One region of the Geodermatophilus sp. SYSU D00663 genome, then DNA from elsewhere that is predicted to be linked to it. Evidence: predicted binding sites of a transcription regulator. Region 1 holds the regulator's gene; each other region holds the start of a gene.
The links. The regulator LexA, encoded in region 1, represses DNA repair genes until DNA is damaged. The targets are predictions, from matches to a motif close to TCGAACANNTGTTCGA.
Positions count from the first base shown of each region.

Region 2: ACI79Z_RS07770 (DUF222 domain-containing protein) is a predicted target of LexA. The motif match lies at 2,558-2,573, and genes of this name have one in related genera.
Region 3: dnaB (replicative DNA helicase) is a predicted target of LexA. The motif match lies at 5,251-5,266, and genes of this name have one in related genera.

Region 1 is NZ_JBJGZT010000028.1:2,826-10,604, reverse strand. Features, by position in the region: gene ACI79Z_RS18925 (hypothetical protein) at 345-932, opposite strand; gene ACI79Z_RS18920 (LysM peptidoglycan-binding domain-containing protein) at 1,050-1,685, opposite strand; gene lexA (transcriptional repressor LexA) at 1,922-2,701, shown strand; gene ACI79Z_RS18910 (hypothetical protein) at 2,730-3,800, opposite strand; gene ACI79Z_RS18905 (phosphatase PAP2 family protein) at 3,772-4,518, opposite strand; gene hflX (GTPase HflX) at 4,633-6,123, opposite strand; gene ACI79Z_RS18895 (hypothetical protein) at 6,249-6,452, shown strand; gene dapF (diaminopimelate epimerase) at 6,453-7,343, opposite strand; gene miaA (tRNA (adenosine(37)-N6)-dimethylallyltransferase MiaA) at 7,340-7,779, opposite strand, start outside.
Region 2 is NZ_JBJGZT010000008.1:8,402-16,180, forward strand. Features, by position in the region: gene ACI79Z_RS07755 (response regulator) at 1-285, shown strand, start outside; gene ACI79Z_RS07760 (helix-turn-helix domain-containing protein) at 293-1,246, opposite strand; gene ACI79Z_RS07765 (MFS transporter) at 1,304-2,503, shown strand; gene ACI79Z_RS07770 (DUF222 domain-containing protein) at 2,614-3,738, shown strand; gene ACI79Z_RS07775 (TonB-dependent receptor) at 3,848-5,245, shown strand; gene ACI79Z_RS07780 (alpha/beta fold hydrolase) at 5,253-6,293, opposite strand; gene ACI79Z_RS07785 (flavin-containing monooxygenase) at 6,346-7,779, opposite strand, start outside.
Region 3 is NZ_JBJGZT010000027.1:48,392-56,170, reverse strand. Features, by position in the region: gene ACI79Z_RS18780 (ferredoxin reductase) at 1-263, shown strand, start outside; gene ACI79Z_RS18775 (fatty acid desaturase family protein) at 293-1,504, shown strand; gene ACI79Z_RS18770 (Ig-like domain-containing protein) at 1,568-3,448, opposite strand; gene dnaB (replicative DNA helicase) at 3,782-5,146, opposite strand; gene rplI (50S ribosomal protein L9) at 5,738-6,184, opposite strand; gene rpsR (30S ribosomal protein S18) at 6,196-6,432, opposite strand; gene ACI79Z_RS18750 (single-stranded DNA-binding protein) at 6,537-7,022, opposite strand; gene rpsF (30S ribosomal protein S6) at 7,025-7,312, opposite strand; gene ACI79Z_RS18740 (hypothetical protein) at 7,459-7,779, opposite strand, start outside.

The DNA.
Region 1 (7,779 bases):
CGTGGAGGTCCTGAGGACGGCCTGTGGAGGACTTCCATCGGTGCAACTACTAGATGTAGGGGGACAGTAGGCCGCGCTCCACTACATCTGCAAGACGAGAACCCGCGTGTCTCTTCCACCGAGATCCGGCCGTGACCCCGTGGTGACCAGGCGCGAGCAGGGCTCCCTCCCGTCACACGACACGCCGGGGTGCCGCGCGTGTCGGCGCGCGGGAGGGGTCGTGCGGGTGTATCCGGCCGCCGCCGGCGGGACGCGGGCGGGCACCCGGAGGGCGCGCAGGCGCCTCCCCGGGACGCCGGTGGAGGTGTGCGGAGGGGCCGCCGGGACACGCCCCCGGCGACGGGTCAGGCGGTGGGGCGGACGGCGGGACGACCGCCGCGGGGGTGGGGCACCAGGTCACCGAGCCGGATCGGGCGGGTCAGCATGTCCGGCTCGTCGGCGACCGCACCGCCGGCCGGGGCCGGGCAGGTGACGACCGGCATCTCGGCGGTCGCCGCGCGGTGCCGGCCCGAGCCGCCGGGCGCGCGGTGCCGGCCCACGGCGGACGGGACGACGGCGGGCTGCTCGGCGGTGACGTCGCCACCGTGCCGGCGGACGCCCCGGCGCGCGGGGCGCGCCCCCGGGACGACGGCGCGCGGGCCGACGGCCGGCATCACGACCGTCCCCGTGGCGTCAGCGGCACCGTCGGCGCGGCCGGACGCCAGCGTCAGGTGCCGCTCGGGCAGCCGGACGGCGGCCAGGTCCACCCAGGCCTCCTGCTCCCCGACGGCCACCCCGGCGTCGCGCAGCCGGACCCGGGCCTCGCAGCCGCCGGTCGCGTCGTGCCGCCAGCCGAGCATGGCGCCCGGCACCCAGGCGCCGTCCACGAGGACCTCGACGTCCTGCGGGGAGCGGAAGGTCACCGCTGCACTGCTGTTCACGGCTGCTGACACGCTCCTGACCGTAGGTGCCCTGATGACTCCGGACCGTGAACGACCGGGCCCGGATGGTTGACGAAGTCACCGGCGCGCTCTCGTCACTTCTCGTGACGACGACGCCGGGCGGAGCACCTAGGGCAGGCGCAGCACCTGCCCGGGGACGACGGCCGCCCCCTCCAGGTCGTTGAGTGCCTGGATCGCGTCGACCACCGCGCGCACGTCCTGGCCGGCGCCGGCGACCTCCGCGGCGATCGACCACACCGTGTCACCGCTCCCGACCACGACACTGCTCTCGCCGGCCAGGCGCAGGCCGTCGTCGGGGGCGAGGAACTCGCGGCCGAGGGCGGCGCCGCCGACACCGGCGGCGAGGACCAGCACGGTGACCAGGCGGCGCCCGCGGCGGGTCAGCCGCACCGGCGCCGGGGCCGGTGCGCACCGCGCGCGGACGCCGGCCCGGGCGGGCTCCGAGCGCACCGGCCGCCCGCTCGGGCGGGCCGGGTCGCGGCGGGTGCGCGGCCCCTCGGCGGCCGGGCCGGCGGTGCGCGCGGGAGCCGTGGCGGGACGGTCGGGCACCGGCCGCAGGTGCCCGGTGACGCGGGGACCGGAGCCCGGCAGGGCGGCGCGCTGCGCCGGCCGGTCGGCGCCACCCGGGGACGCGGGCCGGCGCGCGCCGCCGGGCGCGGTCACGCCCTCCCCGCGGAGCGGCGGCCGCCACGGGACCCGGACCGCCGCGTCGAACTCGAGCACTGCCTGCCGCACGCTGCCCATGACCGCTCCTCCTGATCAGGTCGACCGCATCGAACGCGTGTTCGATCGAACGTCTGTCCGGATGTCTACCGCACGGGTCCGACGAGTGCGAGAGCGGCGCGGCGTGTCCTTCGAACACACGTTTGAACCTGCGGCGCCGGCGCGCTACGGTCCGTGCGGGCGCACCGCCCGCCGACCGGCCCCGGGCCGGGAGGGCGACGGACGGGCCGCGGGGACGCGGCCGGCGAGGAGGAGACGTGGCGGGCACGAGCGGGACCGGCCAGGGCACCCGGGGCGGCGGCACGGCGACCCGCCGTCCGGCCGCGGAGCGCGGCGCCGGCGCGGACGGCACGGGCGCCGTGCGCACGTTCCCCGACCGCGGTGAGGCCGGCGACGGCCTGACCCAGCGCCAGCGCCGGGTCCTCGAGGTCATCCGCGACTCGATCGAGCGGCGGGGCTACCCGCCCTCGGTCCGCGAGATCGGCGAGGCGGTCGGCCTGTCGTCGGCGTCGTCGGTCGCCCACCAGCTGTCGGTGCTGCAGAAGAAGGGCTGGCTGCGGCGCGACCCCAACCGGCCCCGCGCGCTCGACGTGCGGCTGCCCGGCGAGACCCCGGGCGAGGCCGCCCCGGCGGCACCCGCCGCGGCCGCCGACGGCTCGGCCGCCCCGACCTACGTGCCGCTGGTCGGGCGGATCGCGGCCGGTGGCCCGGTGCTCGCCGAGCAGGCCGTCGAGGACGTCTTCCCGCTGCCCCGCGAGCTCGTCGGCGAGGGCACGCTGTTCATGCTGCGCGTCGCCGGTGACTCGATGGTCGACGCGGCCATCTGCGACGGCGACTGGGTGGTCGTCCGCCAGCAGCCCACCGCCGAGAACGGCGAGATCGTCGCCGCGATGCTCGACGGCGAGGCCACCGTGAAGACCTACAAGCGCCGCGACGGGCACGTCTGGCTGCTGCCGCACAACCCGGCCTACGAGCCGATCCCCGGCGACGAGGCCACCGTCCTCGGCCGCGTCGTCACGGTCCTGCGGCGGGTCTGAGCCGCAGGTCCCCCGCCGGCGCCGGAGCTCAGGCGCCGGCGGGCGGACCACCGGACCGGCGGCGGCGCAGCCGCCCGCCGATCCACACCAGCGCGGTCGCGACGACGGCGGCGGCCACGCCCGCGGTCACCGGCGAGAGGCCCGTGGAGTCCCCGCCGAGCAGCGCCGACGGTGAGACGTCGGCGGCGTCGGACCCTGCCGGCGCGGGCGGCGCGGACCCCGCCGGGACCGGTACCGCGGTGACGTCCCCGGGCACGCCCTCGCCCGCCACCAGCAGCGCGCGGCCGTCCGCGGTGAACGACACCGCCTCCCCCTGCGGCGCCTCGGGCAGCGCGATCCGCACCGGCTCGCCGGCCAGCGCCCCCGGGACGTCGGCACCGGTCAGCGGCCAGACGTAGGCGTCGGTGTACGTGCGCAGCGCGATGCGGCTGCCATCGCGGGCGACCGCCCCGCCGGTGACCAGCAGCTGACCGGCCCGGCCCACGGGCCCGCCCGGCGTGCCGGTGAGCGTGAACGCGACCGTGCCGACGTCGGCCAGCGCGACCGTGCCGCCGTCGACCAGCGGAGCGGCGGGCCGGTAGACGTGGCTGGCCCCGAGCACCTCCTTGGTCACCACGTACGGGGTGCCGTCGGGGGCCAGCAGCAGCGCCTCGGCGTCGTGCGGGCCGTCGGGATAGGTCAGCCGGTACAGCGCCGTCCCGCCGTCGGGGCGCTGCGCGACGAGCGCGACCGTCGTCCGGACCGTGGTGTTGTCGCCGGTGTCGGCCAGCCACACGGTGCCGTCGGGACCGACGCCGAGGTCCTCGGGGTCGTAGGGGTCCACGGGCGCGGTGGTCACGTCGACCACCTGGCACGCGTCGTCGAGCACGTACACCGCCACCTGGTCTCCGCCGTCGACCACGGCGAGCATCCGGTCGCCGACGTCGACGAGGCCGGAGAGCTCGGCCAGCCGCGGGTCGGTCACCTGGCAGCGGACCGACGGGGCGGCCGGCTCCTCGGCGGCGGCCGGGGCCGCCGGGAGGGCGAGCAGGCCCGCGGTCAGCAGGACGGCCGGTGCCCGCCGGGCGGCGCTACGCGGACGGGCGGCCGGCTCGGGCACTCGCCCAGCGTGACAGCACCAGCGCGTCGAGTGCGTGAACCACGCCCAGCAGCAGCAGCCCGACGGCCGCGCCCACCACGGCGTCGGTGACCCAGTGGAAGTCCAGCGAGACCATCGCGATCCCGGTGGCCACCGGCCCGACGACGGCCAGCCACCACAGCGTGCGCTGCACCCGCGGCCCGAGCCCGTACTCGACCGCCTGCCAGCGCGCCACGCCCCACATGAGCACGGCGTTGGCCACGTGCCCGGAGGGGTAGCTGGCGCCGTCGCGGTGGAAGAAGGAGCCGGGATAGGCGGGCGCGGTGCGGCCGGTGCCGAACTTGAACGCGTAGACGACGACGGTGAGCAGCGCCAGCGCCGTGACCACCCGCACCAGCGGCAGCAGCGTCCGTTCCCGCAGGCACAGCCAGCCGACCAGGGCGGCGAGCACGATGAGGATCGTCCCGCGGCCGCCGATCTGGGTGACCGCCCAGACCGGCCAGTAGGCCGGGGAGTTCCGCAGGTCCCAGGCGCTGACCACCTCGGAGACCTCGAGGTCCAGCCGCTCGAGCACCCCGCGGCTGAGCAGGTCGACGGTCACCCCGACGGTGACCGCGAACGCGACGACCAGCAGCCACCACGGCGGGCGCCCGGCACCCACCACGGCGGGCGGCCGGGCGGCCCGCTCCGGGCGCCCGGCCGGCGCGCCGGGAGTGCGCCGCACCACGCCGCTGGTCACCGGATCACGGTACCGGGCCGTGACCCGTCCGTGACCTCGGCGGGCCGGAACGGCGAGCCGCCCGGGCACCCGGCGCGGAGCCGGGCACCCGGGCGGCCCTGGGTGCAGTGGCGGTCAGCCGACCGGGACGGCGAACCGCTCGAGCGCGGCGGCCAGCCCGCCGTCGACGCGGGCGGTCAGCCGGGTGCCGGCAGCCTCGTGCTCCTCGCTGAGCACCTCGCCGTCGCGGTGCACGCGGGCGACCAGGTCGCCGCGGTCGTAGGGCACGAGCACCTCGACCTCGACGTCCGGGTGCGGCAGCCGGGCGGCCACGACCTCGCGCAGCTGCTCGAGGCCCTCACCGGTGCGCGCGGAGACCCAGACGGCACCGGGCAGCGCCCGGCGCAGGGTCAGCACGTCGTCCTCGGTCATGGCGTCGACCTTGTTGACGACGATCAGCTCGGGCACCGCCGCGGCGTCGATCTCCCGCAGCACCACGTGCACCGCGTCGATCTGGCCGAGCGGGTCGGGGTCGGAGCCGTCGACGACGTGCAGCAGCAGGTCGGCGCCGGCCACCTCCTCCAGCGTGGAGCGGAAGGCGTCGACGAGCTGGTGCGGCAGGTGCCGCACGAAGCCGACGGTGTCGGTGAGCGTGAACTCGCGGCCGTCGGGCGTCATGGCGCGGCGCACCGTCGGGTCCAGCGTGGCGAACAGCGCGTTCTCCACGAGCACGCCCGCGCCGGTCAGCCGGTTGAGCAGGCTGGACTTGCCGGCGTTGGTGTACCCGGCGATCGCCACGCTCGGGACGGCGTTGCGGCTGCGGGACTGCCGCTGGGTGACCCGGGCGGTGACCATGCCGGTGATCTCCCGGCGCAGCTTGCTCATCCGGGACCGGATCCGCCGCCGGTCGGTCTCGATCTTGGTCTCACCGGGGCCGCGGGTACCGATGCCGCCACCGCCGGCGACACGCCCACCGGCCTGCCGGGACATCGACTCACCCCACCCGCGCAGGCGCGGCAGCATGTACTGCATCTGCGCCAGCTCGACCTGGGCCTTGCCCTCCCGGCTGGTGGCGTGCTGGGCGAAGATGTCGAGGATCAGCGCGGTCCGGTCGACCACCTTGACCTTGAGGATCTTCTCCAGCGCGTTGAGCTGGCCGGGGGTCAGCTCGCCGTCGCAGATCACGGTGTCGGCGCCGGTCGCGGCCACGATGTCGCGGATCTCGTTGGCCTTGCCCGAGCCCACGTAGGTGCCGGCGTCGGGCTTGTCCCGCCGCTGGCTCACCGCCTCGAGGACCTGGGAGCCCGCGGTCTCAGCCAGGGCGGCGAGCTCGGCCAGCGAGCGGTCGGCGTCGGCCTGGGTGCCCTCGGTCCACACACCGACGAGCACCACGCGCTCGAGGCGCAGCTGCCGGTACTCGACCTCGGTGACGTCGGCGAGCTCGGTGGACAGCCCGGCGACGCGGCGCAGCGCGCCACGGGCCTCCAGGGCGTAGGAGCCGGTGGTGTCGTCGTCCTCGTCCCACTGGCCGGCCGGCGCGGGACGGGTCTCGGCGAGCGTGTCGTCGTCGAGCGGGGTGCTCTCGGGGGCGGTCGTCATCACGTCCAGCGTGACACGCGAGGCCACGCCGGTCACCTGGGTTGTCGTCTCTGCAGTCGTCATACGCCCCCTACAACACCGGAACGGGTCAGGTGCATCCCGCCGGGAGGCGGGTAGGGCGGGACGGACACCACAGCCGAGGAGGAACTCCCGTGAGCACCAGCAGCGACGCCGGCACCGACGACCCCGGCCGCGACCCCGTCGGCCTCGAGGTGCCGCGCAACCCCTTCGGCGGCGCCGACCAGGACACCGGGGCCGGCAAGCCGCGCGGCACCGGCAACGTGGGCCCCGGCGACAAGCCCGAGGCGCCGACCGACGAGCCCGAGACCCGCGCCGACACCCCGGACAACCCCTAGTCAGGCGCCGAGCCACTCCCGGGTCAGCTCGCCGGAGGCGACGACGACGGCGGGACCGCGCAGCACCGTCGTCTCCGGGGAGACGTCCACCGTGAGCCGGCCGCCGGGGACGTCGACGACGACGGTGCCGCGCACCGCGGCGTCGTCCGCGCCGGCCGCCAGCGCCGCGTACGCCGTGGCGCAGGCGCCGGTGCCGCAGGAGCGGGTCTCCCCCACCCCGCGCTCGTGCACCCGCAGCCGCACGTGCGCGTCGGCGCCCTCGGCCGGGCTCGCGAGCACCCGCACGAACTCGACGTTGACGCCCTCGGGGAACAGGCCGGTGTCGAAGCCCGGCTGCCGGCCGAGGTCCAGGGCGTCGAGGTCGGCGTCGGTCAGGCAGACCAGGTGGGGGTTGCCCATCGACACCGCCTGACCGGGGAACGCCTGGCCGCCGACGGTGGCCTCGCCGCGGCCGAACGGCCGGGCCGGGCCCATGTCGACCCAGTAGGTGCCGTCGGCGCCCGCGCCGACCCGCCGCGGGCCGCCCCGGGTGCCGACCAGCACGCCGTCGGCGCAGGCGGCGCGGTCGAGCAGGCCCTCGGTGACCAGCGCGTGCAGGAACAGCCGGATGCCGTTGCCGCACATCTCCGCGTGCGAGCCGTCGGCGTTGCGGTGGTCCATGAACCACTCGCAGGCGTCGAGGGCGTCGCCGAGGACGGCGGCCGCGTCGGGCACGTGCCGGCTGCGCACGACCCGCAGGACGCCGTCGCCGCCGAGGCCGGCGCGGCGCTCGCACAGCCGCTGCACGAGGGCGGCGTCGAGGCGGTCCTCGGGCCAGCGGTCCCCGTCGGGGTCGGGCAGGACGACGAAGTCGTTCTCGGTGCCGTGCCCGAGGAGGAACCGGTCGCTCACCGCCCGATCGTACGGCCGGCGAGCAGCGTCCCGACGGCGTCGGCGAGGTCGGGGCGGGCGGCGTCGAACCACGTCATCGCCGCGTCCCGGCGGAACCAGGAGCGCTGCCGGCGGACGAAGCGGCGGGTGGTGCCCACCGTCCGCTCGCGCGCCTCGGCGGGCGTGAGCGCGCCGTCGAGCTGGGCGAGGACCTGCGCGTAGCCCAGCGCCCGGGAGGCGGTGGGACCCTCGCGCAGGCCCTCGGCCACCAGTGCCTCGACCTCGGCGACGAACCCGGCGGCCCACATCCGGTCCACCCGGGCGGCGACCCGCTCGTCGAGCTCGGCGGGCTCGCGGTCCAGGCCGACGACCACCGCCGGGTAGTGCGGCCGCGGCTCGGGCAGCGTCGCGCGGAACGGCCGGCCGGTGATCTCCACGACCTCCAGCGCGCGCACGA
Region 2 (7,779 bases), on a different contig from region 1:
GCCGCCCGCGGGGAGACCGTGCTCGCGCCGCCGGTGGCCGCCCGGCTTGTCTCCCGCATGCGGGCGCCCGCGGCGGAGGAGCCGACGCCGCGGGAGCTCGAGGTGCTCGCCGGGGTCGCGCGCGGGCTGACCAACGCCGAGATCGGCCGGGAGCTGTACATCGGCGAGGCCACGGTGAAGACCCACCTGCTGCGGGTGTTCGCCAAGCTCGGCGTCGACGACCGCACCCGCGCGGTGATGGTCGCCGTCGAGCGCGGCCTGCTCCCCGGCCCCGGCTCCGGCTGAGCGCGGGTCACCCGGCGGCCTCGAGGAGGGCCTCGCCGGCGCCGCTGCGCCAGTAGAGGACCTCGCGTCCCGACCGGCGGCGCTCGAGCAGGCCGGCGTCGAGCAGCACCCGCAGGTGCCCGCCGACGCTGCCCAGCGGCAGGCCGGTCCCGGCGACCAGCGCGCTGGTGCTGCGCGGCGCGTCGAGCGCGGTGAGGACGCGGGCGCGGTTGCGGCCGAGCAGGCGGACCAGCGGCTCGGGCAGCGGGGCGGGGCCCGACGCCAGGGTGCCGGTGACCGGGTAGACGACGGCGTAGGTGTCCGGCAGCCGCCAGCTCACCCAGCTGCCGCGGCTGTGCGCGGCGATGAACAGCAGGTCGCGGCCGCGGACGTCGCGCGGCGGGTAGGGGTGCGCGTTGACCTGCAGCCGGCCGTCCCGGAGCCAGCGGACCCCGGGCGCGATGCCGTCGAGCGCACCCGACCAGCCCTCGCGGCTCAGCCGGGCGGTCCGCGCGACGACGTCGGCGCGCAGCACCCGGAGCCGCCGCGGCCACTCGTCGCGGATCGTGTGCTCCCACGTCCAGCGCAGCAGGTCCGCGGCGGTGCGGGCGAGGCCGGTGCCGTGCAGCGCGGGCGGCACCGGTCCGGTGGCCACCTCGAGGTCGGCGCGGACGGCGTCGTCGTCGAGCGACTCGAGGGGGGCCAGTTCCTCGTCGAGCGCGAGGTCGGGCGCGGCGGGCGGCACGGTGAGGAAGTCGGCGGTCCAGGTGGCGCCGAACGCGGCGCGGAGCAGGGCGGCGCCGACCGGGTCGGCGTCGAGGCGGTCGCGCAGCGCGGCGGCGTGGGTGTCGCGCCAGGGGCGGTGCCACGGCGGGACCTGCCGGGAGAGCAGCAGCCGCAGCCCGGCGAGGGTCTCGGTGAGCTGCGAGGTGCCGAAGCGGGCGCGCGCCATGACGTCGGCGTCGACGATGAACTCACCCACCTTTCGACCGTAGGCGAAAGTGTGGGCCGGGGGCGTCCCGCGCCGCACGGTCCTGACGTGCTCACCTACCGGGCGCTGTTCGCCCTCCCGGAGTTCCGGGCGCTGTGGACCGGCACCGCGCTGACGACGACGGCCGCGACGACGTCGTCGCTGGCCCTGGCCACGCTGGTGCACCGGCAGACCGGCTCGGCGCTGCTCACGGCGCTGGCGGTGTCCGGCCCGTCGGTGGCGCAGGCCCTCGGCGCGACGACGCTCATGTCGGCGGCGGACGCCGGCCCGCCGCGGCGCACGCTGGTCCTCGTCGGGGCGCTGTCCACCGTGGCGCTGGGTCTGCAGGCGCTGCCCGGCCTGGACCCCGCGGTGCGGCTGCTGCTCGTCGTCGCCACGGCGTACGTGGTCTCGGTGGGGTCGGGGGCGCGCTGGGGGCTGCTGTCGGAGCTCGTGCCCGCCGAGGCGTTCCCGCTGGCCCGGTCGACGGTGAACGTCGCGGGCGGCGCCTTCCAGGTGGTCGGCTTCGCGGCCGGCGGCCTGCTGCTCACCGCCCTGACGACGACGCAGGTGTTCGTGGTGGCCGCGGTCGTGTCCGCCGCCGCCGTGCCGGTGCTCCGGTTCGGGCTGGCCGAGCGGCCGCCGCGCCGGCGCGGGGGGACCGGTCTGGCGGAGACGCTGCGCGGCAACCGCCTGCTGCTGGCACGGCGGGACACGCGCACGCTGCTCGCGGCGCTGTGCGTCCCGAACGGGCTGGTCGTCGGCTGCGAGGCGCTGTTCGTGCCGTACGCGGGGGAGCGGGGCGGCTGGCTGCTGGCGGCCGGCGCCGTCGGCATGACGACCGGCGACCTGGTGGTCGGGCGGTTCCTGACCCCGGCCGGCCGGCGGCGGTCGAACGCCGCGCTGCGGCTGCTGCTGGCCGCGCCGTTCCTCGCCTTCGCGCTCGGGCCGTCCGTGCCGGTCGCCGTCGTGCTGGTGGCGCTCGCCTCGGTCGGCTACGCCGCGTCGCTCGCGCAGCAGGAGTGGCTCGTCGTGCTCACGCCGCCCGGCCTGCGCGGCCAGGTGCTCGGTGTCGAGTCCGCGACGCGGTTGACCGGGCAGGGGGTGTTCGCGGTGCTGGCCGGGGTGCTGGGCGACGCCGTCCAGCCGGGGGCCGCGATGGCGGTGTTCGCGGCGGCGTCGCTGGCCGTGTCCCTCGCACTGACACCCGGGCTCCGGCGGGTGGCCGGCCGGGCGGCCGACTGTCAATGGCGGGCGCGGATCTGTTGACAGGCGTTTGACCTGCGGGTTCAGGATGCAGGCGGTCGTCGAACCCACTAGACTTCGTACATGTGTTCGGGTGAGCCGGGAGCGGTGACGTCCTCGAGGACGTCGCCGCGCTGGTCGCCGAGCGCAACCGGATCGACGCCCGCCTGGCCCGCGCGGTCCGTGCCGCGGAGCTGTCCCAGGCGCCGGAGCGGGACGGGCTGGCGTCGATGGCGTCGTGGCTGCGCGGGCACTGCCGGCTGTCGACGGCGGAGGCGTCGCGCCTGGTGCGCACCGGGCGGGCGCTGGAGCACCTGCCGGCTCTCGCCGAGGCGCACGACGCCGGTCTCGTGTCCGCCGACCAGGTCGCCGTCGCGGCGAAGGCGGTGACACCCGAACGCCTCACCGCAGCTGCGGCCGCCGGGGTGGACCTGGCGGCGGTCGACGCGGTGCTCACCGGTGTGGCGGTCGAGCAGTCGCACCCCGACCTCGTCGCGGTGGTGCAGCACTACTGCAACGACCTCGATCCCGACGGGCCGGAACCGGACCCGACCGAGGGGCGGTCGTTGACGCTGGCCCGGCACGCCGACGGCTCCCTCACGATCCGCGGGCACCTGGACGCGGTCGGCGGGGAGAGGCTGCAGACCGCCCTGGAGGCGCACGTGCAGGCCGACCGGCCGGCCGGAGACGAGCGCAGCCGCGCCCAGCGCCTCGGCGACGCGCTGGTGCAGGTGGCCGACAACGCCCTGGCCGCCGGGTCGCTGCCGCAGCTGCGCGGGCACAGGCCGCAGGTCGCCGTCGTCATCGACGTGGCGGACCTGGCCGATCCGCACGGGCGGCCGAACGCCGGACGGATGGGCTTCGGCGCCGCCATCTCCGCCGCCCGCGCCCGCTGGCTGGCCTGCGACGGGGCGGTGTCCCGGGTGGTGTTCGGTCCCGACGGCGCACCGCTGGACCTGGGCCGCGAGCGGCGGCTGGTGAGCCGCCACATCCGCAAGGCCGCCGAGCTCCGTGACGGGGGGTGCGTGTTCGCCGGCTGCGGCGCCCCGACGTGGTGGTGCGACGTCCACCACCTGGTCCACTGGATCGACGGCGGCGACACCTCGCTGGAGAACTCGGCGCTGCTCTGCGAGCGCCACCACACCAAGGTCCACCACGGCTTCCGGGTGGAACGACGACCGGACGGCCGATGGCGCTCCTACCGGCCTGACGGCACCGAGATCACCACCCCGGCACCCCTGCTCGCTCCCGCCGCCTGACCGCCTCCCAGGGGATCGACGGCGGTGCCTGCGGCGATGTCGCGGGAGGTGATGTGGGTCACAGGTGGCTACGCTCGCGCAGCACCCGGACCGCACCCGGAGGTGCCCCATGGACGCCGGTGTCGACACGCTGCAGAAGGCCCTGCAGATCAACCTGGACCTGCGCTGGTACGGCACGATCGCCGAGATCGGGGCCGGGCAGGAGGTCGCCCGGTGGTTCTTCCGCGCCGGCGGCGCGGCGGGCACGGTGGCCAAGTCGATGTCGGCCTACGACATGGCGGTCAGCGACGCCGTCTACGGCAAGGCCGACCGCTACGTCTCCAAGGGCCGGCTGCAGGCGATGCTCGACCGCGAGTTCCAGCTCAACGTCGACCGGCTCGGCGACCAGCGCGGCGACGACACGTCGTTCTTCGCCTTCGCCGACACCGTCGTCGCGCGCAGCTACCGCGGCGGCAACGAGTGCCACGGCTGGATGGGTGTGAAGTTCCAGGCCCACCCGCGCGACGAACCCAGCCAGGTCGTCGTCCACGTGCGGATGCTCGACGACGAGGCACCGCAGCAGCAGGAGGCGCTCGGCATCGTCGGCGTGAACCTGCTGCACGCCGCCTTCTTCCAGCACCACGAGCCCGACCGCCTGGTGGAGAGCCTGCTCGACCGGCTGACCACCGGCCGGATCGAGATCGACCTGCTGGAGATGAGCGGCATCGAGTTCCGGATGGTCGACAACCGGGTCATGGCGCTCAAGCTCGTGCAGGTCGGGCTCTCCGGCGCGGCCATGTTCGGGCCCGACCGGAAGGTGCTGCAGCCCAGCGAGGCGCTGCGCAAGAAGGCGATCCTGGTCGAGCGCGGCAGCTTCCGCCCGCCGACGGTGGTCAACCTCGACATGCTCGAGGCGGCCCGCACCGCCTTCGAGCGGGACCCGGCGGTCGCCGAGCGCGAGGTGCTCGTCCTCGCCGAGCTCACCATGGCCAACCTGCGCGCCGGCGGGGACGTCGTCGACCGGCGGGACTTCCTCGCCCGGGCCGACCTGCTCGCCGCCTGCGGCCTGCCGGTGCTGATCTCGGACTACCTGGCCCACCACCGGCTCGCCGCCTACCTGGCCTGGCGCACCGACGGCCGGATCGGCATGGTCATGGGGCTGCCCAGCCTCCTCGAGCTGTTCGACGAGGACCGGCACGCCGGGCTGCCCGGCGGCATCCTCGAGAGCTTCGGCCGGCTGTTCAAGAACGACCTGCGGCTGTTCGTCTACCCCATGCTGCGCGACGGCCAGGTGGTCACCGTCGACACCCTCGAGGTGGCCGAGCAGCTGCGGCCGCTGTTCGACTACCTGAACCGGCGCGGCAGCTTCGTCGGGCTCGACCACAAGCCCGACCACCTGCCGATCCTCAGCCGGGACGTGCTCCGGCGGATCCCGACCGAGGACACCGGCTGGGAGGCGATGGTGCCGCCCGAGGTGGCCGCGCTGATCAAGAAGCGCGGCTTCTTCGGCTACGACCGGTCGCGCTGAGACCTCCTCAGGCGCTGCGCTCCTCGAGCACGGGCGCCGCGGCCGCGGCGAGGGCCCGGTCGAGGAGCGCGAGCAGCCGGCGGCTGACCTCGGGACGGCACTCCAACTGCACCATGTGCCCGGCGCCCGGGTAGACGGCGAGCTCGGCGGTGGGCAGCGCCGCGGCGAGCGTCCGGCTGTGCTCGACGGGGCACAGCCTGTCGGCGTCGCCGACGACGACCAGCGTCGGGACCTCCGCCAGCGCCTCGAGCGCCGTGGCGCGGTCGTGGTCGGAGAAGGTGGGCAGGAAGGCGGCCACCGTCTCGGCCGAGCAGGCGCGGTGCACCTCCATCGCCGCCTGCAGGTCCGCCGGGTCGGCCGCGCCGCTGAAGATCAGCCACATGTCGGCCCTGCCGACCGCGCGCGGCTTGCCGGCCTGCTCGGCCCGGACCGCCCGCTCGTTGAGCACCGGCAGGGCCCGCTTGACGACCTTCGCCACCGGCCCGGGCAACCCCCAGGTGACCGCGTCCAGCCCGCCGGAGCTGGTGCCCACGAACGCGACGCCGGCGACGCGGTCGCCGAACAGCTCGGGCCGCTGCTCGGCCAGCGCCATGAGCGTCATGCCGCCCATCGAGTGGCCGCCGAGCAGGACCGGCCCGTCCGGGGCGACCGCGTCGAGCACCTCGGCCAGGTCGCGGCCGAGCTGGTCGATGGTGGCGCGCTCCCGCGGCGTCGGGCCGGAGGCGCCGTGGCCGCGGTGGTCGTAGGTGACCACCCGCAGGTCCGGGCGGGCCTCCAGCAGGTCGCGGACCTGGCCGGCCCACAGCCGCGAGGACTGCACGTAGCCGTGCGCGAGGACCACGGTCGCCGTCGGCCGCTCGGCGCCGAACTCCTCGACGTGCAGGTCGACGCCGTCCTCGGTGGTCACGGTCCGGACGCGGCCGCGCAGCGGGGGAGCCGGCTCGGGGGCAGGGGCCTGGGCGACGGCGGGACGGGCGGCGCGGCGGCGGGCGACGACGGCCCCGGCGGCGAGGACGGCGAGACCGGCGGCGGCGGTGGAGGTGCGCATGGGGGTCGGGGGCTCCAGGGTCGGGCGGCGGCGAGGTCGGGCGGGGACGAGGTCAGGCGGGGACGGGGACGCGGGGGGCCGCGCGCAGCTCGTACGCGTCGGCGTCGAACCGCTGCATCTCCCGCATGAACGTGTACGTGTGCGTCGGCCACAGGGTGAAGTTGCGGCCCTGCTCGTCGCGGTACCAGGAGCGGCAGCCGCCGGCGTTCCACACGGTGTCGGTGAGCTCGGCCTGCATCCGGGCGTCGTAGGCGTCCTGCGCCGAGCGGCGGACCTCCAGCGCGCCGGCGCCGGTCTCCCGCATCCGCTCCAGCGCCGCGACGACGTAGCCGATCTGCGCCTCGATCATCAGGACGACGGAGGTGTGGCCGAGCGCGGTGTTCGGCCCGAGCAGCAGGAACAGGTTGGGGAAGCCGGCGACGGTGGTGCCGCGGTGCGCGCGGACGCCGTCGCGGTCCCACTCCTCGCGCAGGGTCCGACCCTCGCGGCCGACCAGCCGGTGCCCGAGCGGGATGTCCATGGCGCGGAAGCCGGTGCCGTACACGACGACGTCGACCTCGTGCTCGGTGCCGTCGGCGTCGACCACCGCGTGCGGGCGGACCTCCGCCACCGGCGAGGCGACCACCTCGACGTTCGGCTGCGTGAGCGACCGCAGGTAGTCGTCGCTGACGATCACCCGCTTGCAGCCGATGGCGTAGTCGGGCGTCAGCTTGACGCGCAGCTCGGGGTCGGGCACCTGCTGCTCGAGGAACGCGAGCGCCTGCCTGGTGACGAAGCCGCGCAGCCGGCCGCTGCCGGTCCACATGCCGAGCCGGGCCTCCCGCGCCAGGTACTGCCCGCCCCGGGCCAGCCGGAGCAGCGCCGGGACGCGTGCCCACAGCCGGTGCTCGCGCTCGGTGTAGGGGCGGTCCTGCCGCGGCACCACCCACGGCGGCGTCCGCTGGAACACGACCACCTCGGCCGCCGTCTTCTGCAGCTCCGGCACGAACTGCGCGGCCGAGGCGCCGGTGCCGACGACGGCGACCCGCTTGCCCGCCAGGTCGACCGAGTGGTCCCAGCGGGCGGAGTGGAACGACGGGCCCTGGAACGTCCCGATGCCCGGGACGTCGGGCAGGTGCGGCTCGACCAGGCCGCCGGCGCCGCTCACCAGGACGTCGGCGGTGAGGCGGCCGCGCGAGGTCTCCAGGTGCCAGACCAGCGCGTCGTCGTCCCACCGGCCGGAGACGACGTCCGTGTCGCAGTGCAGGTGCGGCAGCACGCCGTGCCGGGTGGCGACGTCCTCCAGGTAGGCGCGGATCTCCGGCTGCCGCGAGTAGACGTGCGACCAGTCCCGCTTGGGCGCGAACGAGAACGAGTAGAGGTGGCTGGGGACGTCGCAGGCGGCGCCCGGGTACTCGTTGTCGCGCCAGGTGCCGCCCAGGCTGTCGGCGCGCTCGAGGACGACGAAGTCGTCGATGCCGGCGCGTTGCAGGGCGACGGCGGTGCC
Region 3 (7,779 bases), on a different contig from region 1:
GCGGCACGGTCACCTTCACCAGGAAGGGCACCTCGCTCGAGGCCGACGGCGCCACCCCGATCCTCGACGCCGCCGAGGAGGCCGGCGTCCTCATGCCCAGCGGCTGCCGCATGGGCATCTGCTACGGCTGCGTGCTCCCGCTGCGGGAGGGCGCCGTCCGCGACCTGCGCACCGGCGAGGTGACCACCGCCGCCCCCGGCGACGGCGTCCTCGTCCAGACCTGCATCAGCGCCGCCGCCGGCGCCTGCGACATCGACCACTGACCCGCTCGACCCCCGAGGAGACGCACCGCATGACCGCTCTGCAGAAGAAGGACGTCAACCCGATCGAGCACCTCACCCCCGAGGACGTCGAGCTCATCGGCAAGGAGCTCGACGAGATCCGCCAGGGCGTGATGGACAGCCGCGGCGAGGCCGACGCGCGCTACATCCGCAAGGTCATCGACGTGCACCGCAAGATCGAGCTGGGCAGCCGCGCCGTGCTGCTGGCCTCGGGTTTCCCGCCGGCCTGGATCGCCGGGACGATCGGCCTGTCGATCGCCAAGATCCTCGAGAACATGGAGATCGGGCACAACATCCTCCACGGGCAGTGGGACTGGATGCGCGACCCGAAGATCCACTCCACGACGTGGGAGTGGGACATGGCCAGCCCGGCCGAGCAGTGGAAGCACTCGCACAACGAGTTGCACCACACGTACACGAACGTGATCGGCAAGGACAACGACCTCGGCTACGGCATCATGCGCGTCGACGAGGACCAGCCGTGGACGCCGATGTACCTCGGCCAGCCGCTGTGGAGCTTCATCAACGCCTGCTTCTTCGAGTACGGGATCGCGGCCTACGACCTCGAGCTCGGCGCCGTCATCGCCAAGAAGCAGACCGGCGACCCGGAGTTCCGCCGGCGGGCCAAGCAGGTGCTGGTCAAGATCGGCCGGCAGGTGCGCAAGGACTACGTCATCCACCCGCTGCTGTCGGGCCCGAACTTCCTGGCCACCCTGGCCGCGAACTTCACCGCCAACATCGTGCGGAACCTGTGGTCGAACTCGGTGATCCTCTGCGGGCACTTCCCCGAGGGCGTCGAGACCTTCGAGAAGAAGTCCATCGACGGCGAGACCCGCGGCGAGTGGTACCTGCGGCAGATGCTCGGCTCGGCCAACATCTCCGGCTCCAAGGCGATGCACATCCTGACCGGGAACCTGTCCCACCAGATCGAGCACCACCTGTTCCCGGACCTGCCGAGCAACCGGTACGCCGAGATCGCCCCGAAGATCCGTGACCTGTTCGACCGTTACGGCCTGAACTACCACACGGCGCCGCTGCCGAAGCAGGTCGGCTCGGCCTGGCACAAGATCATCCGGCTCTCGCTGCCGAACGGCTGGCTGGCGAACACGAACGCCCGCAACCTGCCCTCGCAGCTGGCCAAGCTCTGGAAGATGACCACCGGGGAGCCGAAGGTCCGCCGCCGGCTCATCCGGGAGCAGGCCGCCATGGCCGCCGCCGCCTGACGGCACACGGAGAGGGGCCCGGGACGGATCGCCGTCCCGGGCCCCTCGTGCGTCGGCCGACCGTCAGAAGTTGAGCGGGAGCAGGACCCGCGGGTCGACGACCGGGACCTCCCACACGTCGCCCGCAGCATCGGGGTCGATGACCTCACCCCGGCCCAGGAAGGCCGCCACCTGCGCCTGCCCCTGGATGGCGGCCGGGTTGGTCACCACGAGCAGGAACGAGTGCGGGTTGGGCAGCCGTGTCGCCCCCGCCCTGTCGTTGCGGTAGAGGCTGGTCCGCGACCACAGGTGCCCGGCGTCGACGAGCGTGTACGACGTCGGGTTGGGCACCGTCTGGTCGCCGAAGGCCACCTGGACGAGCGCCCGCTGCGGGTCGATGAGCGGCGCGAAGGTCTCCGGGCTGCCCGGACGGGAGAGCCAGGTGGACCGGGCCAGGTACTCCTGGATCTCCGCGGCCTTCGGCGCGGTGAGCGTCACCGGACCCTCACCGCGCAGCGGCATCTGCTCGGTGAAGCCGCCGACCCCACCGTTGAGCAGGCCGGCCGCACCGAGCGCAGCCGCCGTGAGCGGGCGGAACGCCGGCGACAGCCGGGCGATCTCGCTGATCGGACCGCCGGGGACGTTGAGCACGGAGCGGGTCACCGCCCGGTCGACGCCGGTCAGCATGGTGCCGTAGATGCCGCCGAAGCTCTGGCCGAAGTAGGTGACGCCCCGGCCGGACAGGTCCGGCGTCCCGTTGCCGTCGACGTCGGTGCCGCCGAGCGAGCGGATCAGCGTCATGTTGTCCGCGACGGTCTGCCGCAGCGCGTCCCGGGAGGACTGGGCCGCGGCCGCACCGGTGGCCGAGGAGCCCTCGCTGGACTCGACGTCCCCGTCACGGTCCTGGTCGATGCCGCGCCCGTGGGCGGGGATGGTCGTCGTCGTGCCGCCGCTGGTCACCTGCCAGGCGCTGTCCGGGCCGAAGCCGTGGCCGACCACGTTCGTGCCGATGGTGGCGATGCCGTTCTTCGCGTTCTCCACGGCCGCGAGGAACACGGCGTTGGTCGAGCTCGTGAACCCGTGGCCGAACACCGCGACCGGCCAGCCGCCGGCCGGGGCCTGCCCGGGCGGCAGGACGGCGACGAAGGGCAGCCGCTCGGCCTCGACCGGCCGCGGGCCGCCGTCGCGCGTCGGCGTCTGGGGGATCGTGACGTCGGGGGTGAGCCAGGACGGCGCCTGGAACGTGCCGAAGACGATCGAGCCGCCGAGGGCCGCCGTCGGGACGGGCACGTCGGTCGCCGCGGGGTCGGTGACGCCGCGGTCGGTGGCCCACTTCACCGTCGTCCCGGCGGCGGGGAAGACGCCCTGGACCTGCAGGCCCGGGCGGTCGATCCCGACGGCGCGGAAGGCGCTGCCGCTGTCGATCTGCCGCTGCAGGTCCTGCAGCCCGTCGGTGGCCGACAACGTGGTGAAGGTGTCCTGGGCGGCCTTGATGGTCGGGCCGCCCTGGACCTTGACCCGGTAGGTCGTGCCGGGCGCGAGCTGCTGCGCCGGGTGGGCGTAGAGCGTGTTGGTCGCCGGGTCCCACACGACGCGGTCGACGCCGGTCCGCCAGCCGCCGCGGTCCTCCTGGACCGTGATCTGCGCGGCGGCGGTGGCCACGTCGACCGGCTCGCTGAAGCGGATCGCCAGCCGCGGGTCCAGGTCGAAGCCGTCGAGCTGGTTGAGCTGCTGGACCAGGCCGCAGCTGATCGGCGCGCCGCAGCCGGACGTCGGCAGGTCCACCCGCCGCCCGGTCAGCTGGGCGGGGTCGCGCACGGTGAGGGTGTCGGACGGGAAGACCGAGACCGGCTCGGCCTTCTGCGGGTCGGCGAGTGCGGGGGGCGCGGTGACCGAGAGGGCGGCCGTGAAGGCCAGCGCACCGACGAGCGACGTCGTCGCGCGGTGCCAGCGTCGTTGCTGCAAGGCGTCTCCAGGTGGGAGGAAAGGGGGCGCCTCTTCCTAGTCTCCGGTGACTCGGATCACAAGACGATCACGGGAAGTCGCAGGTCAGGACCGGTCCGTCCCCGCCCGGGATGCCGGGAGGACGCCCTCCCGGCCCCGGACGGGGCCGTCACGTCCGGGCGGCCGCGGCCTCGATCGCCTCGCGGGTGCGGACGTGGGTGCTGCGCCGGCAGACGTCCTGGATCTCGTCGATCTCGTCGGTGGGGTCCGAGGTCCGGCGCGGCAGCGCCGCGGACGCACGGAGGGCCCGGGACCACGACGGTCCCGGGCCCTCCTGCGCATCGGCGCGGCCGGTCAGTTCGCCATGTCGACGAAGCGGCTGTAGTGGCCCTGGAAGGCGACGGTGACGTTGGCCGTCGGGCCGTTGCGGTGCTTGACCAGCATGATGTCGGCCTCGCCGGCCCGCGGGCTCTCCTTCTCGTACATGTCCTCGCGGTGGATCATCATGACCATGTCGGCGTCCTGCTCGATCGAGCCGGACTCACGGAGGTCCGACAGCATCGGCTTCTTGTCCTGACGCTGCTCGGACCCGCGGTTGAGCTGCGACATCGCGATGACCGGGACCTCGAGCTCCTTCGCCAGCAGCTTCAGCGCGCGGGAGAACTCCGAGACCTCCTGCTGGCGGCTCTCGACGCGCTTGCCCGACGTCATGAGCTGGAGGTAGTCGATGACCACGAGCTTGAGGTCGTTGCGCTGCTTGAGCCGCCGTGCCTTGGCCCGGATCTCCATCATCGTCATGTTGGGCGAGTCGTCGATGTAGAGCGGGGCGTCGGCCACCTCGCCCATCCGGCGGGCCAGCTTCGACCAGTCCTCGTCGGACAGCGTGCCGGCGCGCATGTGGTGCAGCGGCACCTTCGCCTCGGCCGACAGCAGACGCATGGTGATCTCGTGCTTGCTCATCTCGAGCGAGAAGATGACGGCCGGCATGTGGTGCTTGACGGTGGCCGACCGCGCGATGTCCAGACCCAGCGTCGACTTGCCCACACCGGGCCGGGCGGCGATGACGACCATCTGGCCCGCCTGCAGGCCGTTGGTCAGCTCGTCGAGGTCGCGGATGCCGGTGGGCACGCCGCGGGCGGTGCCGCCGCGGGAGGCGATGGCGTCGAGCTCGTCCATCGTCGGCTGCAGGACGTCCTCGAGGCGCGAGTAGTCCTCGCTCATCCGCTTCTCGGTGACCTCGTAGATCTCCTGCTGCGCGCGGTCGACGATGTCGTCGACGTCGCCCCGCCCACCGGCCGCGCCGTAGCCCAGCTGCACCACGCGGGTGCCGGCCTCGACCAGGCGGCGCAGGGTGGCCTGCTCGGCCACGATCTGGGCGTAGTAGCCCGCGTTGGCCGCCGTCGGCGTCGAGGCGATGAGCGTGTGCAGGTAGACCGCGCCGCCCATCTTGGACAGCTGGTCGGTGCGGTTGAGCTCCGCGGCGACGGTGATGGCGTCGGCCGGCTCACCCCGGCCGTACAGGTCGAGGATGCAGTCGTAGATCAACTGGTGCGCCGGCCGGTAGAAGTCGTTGCCGGTCAGCTGCTCCACGACGTCGGCGATGGCGTCCTTGCTCATCAGCATGCCGCCCAGCACCGACTGCTCGGCCGCGACGTCCTGCGGCGGCTGCCGGTCGTACTCCGGCGCCGTCGCCTGCGGCCGGCTGAAGTCGTCGGCCACCGCCACCTGGGTACCTCCCTCTCTCGGGGCACGCGCGCGCGTACAGACCCCGGCCGCCCGGCCGGGGCCCGGTGGGGGAAGCACCAGGACGCCTCGCGTGCCGCTCGAACACGCGTTCGAGGACATCACTACCCGGAGCCACCGACAGTTCGCGGAGGTCCGGCGCAGGAGACGACGTTAGGAAGCGGGGACGGACCCGTCCAACACCCGTGTGGGCCGCGTTCTGCACAACTTGTGGACAAGTCGGTGGACAGCCGGAGTCGACATGTGGAGACGGGGAGGACACCGGCCCGTCGTGCCGCGGTCCCGCGGGCGTCACCTGCGCCGCGGCCACCCACCGGCTGTGGACACGAGAAAGTCGGCGCGCCGGGGGCTCCGGGCGTGTCGTGTCGTCCCGTCCGGCGCAGCCGTCACAGCCGCCCGGCGGCCGGCCGGGACGCGTCCACGACGGCCGCCGTCCGGGGTGCGTCCGGCGCCGCCCCGCGCCGTCGGGGGGTCCGGGACGACGGAGGACGCGGTCCGGCCCCGGAGACGCCGCGAGGGGCGCCGGACGGGTGTCCGACGCCCCTCGCGGGCGGTGCTGCGGCCTCCTCAGCCGGCGACGACCTCGATGGGGAGGGTCGTCGTGACCTCCGGGTGCACCCGCACGGTGACGGTGTGCTTGCCGGTGGTCTTGATGCTGCTCGGCAGCTCGATGCGGCGGCGGTCCAGCTCCGGGCCGCCGGCGGCCGTGACGGCCGCGGCGACGTCGGCGGTGGTGACGCGGCCGAACAGGCGGCCGCCGTCGCCGGAGCGGGCGGGCACCCGGACGGTCAGGCCGGAGAGGCGGCCGGCCACGGCCTGGGCCTCCTCGAGCGACCGCACCTCGCGGGCGGCACGCGCCCGGCGCAGCGACTCGACCTGCTTCTCGGCACCGCGGGTGGCGACGATGGCCAGGCCGCGGGGCAGGAGGTAGTTGCGGCCGTAGCCGCCCTTGACCTCGACGGTGTCACCGGAGGACCCGAGACCGGTGACCTCCTGCGTCAGGATCAGCTTCATCGTGCTCATGGTCAGCGCGCCGTCGAGGTGTAGGGCAGCAGGGCCATCTCACGGCTGTTCTTGACGGCCGTGGCGACGTCCCGCTGGTGCTGGCTGCAGTTGCCGCTCACGCGGCGGGCACGGATCTTGCCGCGGTCGGAGATGAACTTCCGCAGCAGCGTCGTGTCCTTGTAGTCGATGTAGGTCGCCTTGTCCTTGCAGAACTGGCAGACCTTCTTCTTGGGCTTGCGCACGGGGGGCTTGGGCACTGGGTTCTCCAGGTACGGCTAGAGCGTGGTGAGGTGATGGACCGGCCCCCTCGCAGGGGCCCGCGCCGAGCGGAGCGAGGCGTGGGGAGCGAGGGGGTCCTTTCTCAGAAGGGCGGCTCGTCGGACGGGCCGGCGGGCGTCGACCACGGGTCGCTCGCGCCGCCGCCGAAACCGCCGCCACCGCCACCGCCGCCGAAACCGCCACCGCCGCCGCCACCCTCACCGCGGGAGGCCCGGGTGACCTTCGCGGTGGCGTAGCGCAGTGAGGGGCCGATCTCGTCGACCTCGAGCTCGACGACGGTGCGCTTCTCGCCCTCCTTCGTCTCGAACGAGCGCTGCTTGAGGCGCCCCGAGACGATGACCCGCGAACCGCGGGTGAGGGACTCGGCCACGTTCTCGGCCGCCTGCCGCCAGACGTTGCAGCGGAGGAACAGCGCCTCGCCGTCCTTCCACTCCTGCGACTGCCGGTCGAAGGTGCGCGGCGTCGAGGCGACCGTGAAGTTGGCGACCGCGGCCCCCGACGGCGTGAACCGCAGCTCCGGGTCGGAGGTCAGGTTGCCGATGACGGTGATGACGGTCTCGCCGGCCATGGTCAGTGGACCTCGGGCCGGAGCAGCTTGGTCCGCAGGACCGACTCGTTCAGGTTGAGCTGACGGTCGAGCTCGGCGACCGCGGCGGGCTCGGCCTGGATGTCGACGACGGCGTAGATGCCCTCGACGTGCTTCTTGATCTCGTAGGCCAGGCGGCGCCGGCCCCAGATCTCGGTCTTGACGGTGCCACCGGAGTTGGTGACGACGGTCAGGAACCGGTCGAGGGAGGGAGCGATCGTGCGCTCCTCCAGGTCGGGGTCGAGGATGACCATCAGTTCGTAGTGACGCACGGAGAACCCCACCTCCTCTGGTCTGGGCGGCTGCAGGACGTCTGCAGCAGGAGGGTCGTACACGCGTCGCGCGCCCTGCCTGCCTCGGACGGCACACGGGACGCGCCCCCCGAGGGTACCAGCGCGGCCGCCGGCCCCCGCCGGGGTCAGCGGGAGCGGACCGCCCGGGAGGTGCGGACCAGCGCGGCCGTGCTGCCGGCCAGCGCGACGACGGCGACCGGCGCGGCGGGCGGCAGGGCCGGGCCGGACGGGGCGCCGTCGGCGCTCACCGTGCTGCTCTCCTCGTCGAGCGCGCCGCCGTCGAGCCCGCCGAGCCCGCCGGAGACCGGCACCGCGGCACCGTCGCGGCCGCCGGCGACCCCGCCGGAGCCGTCGGTGCCGCCGCTGCCGGACGCGGTGCCCGACGGGGAGCCGGCCAGCCGCGACGGGTCGAAGGCCGCGGACCCGCCGCCGGAGGGCGCCATCCG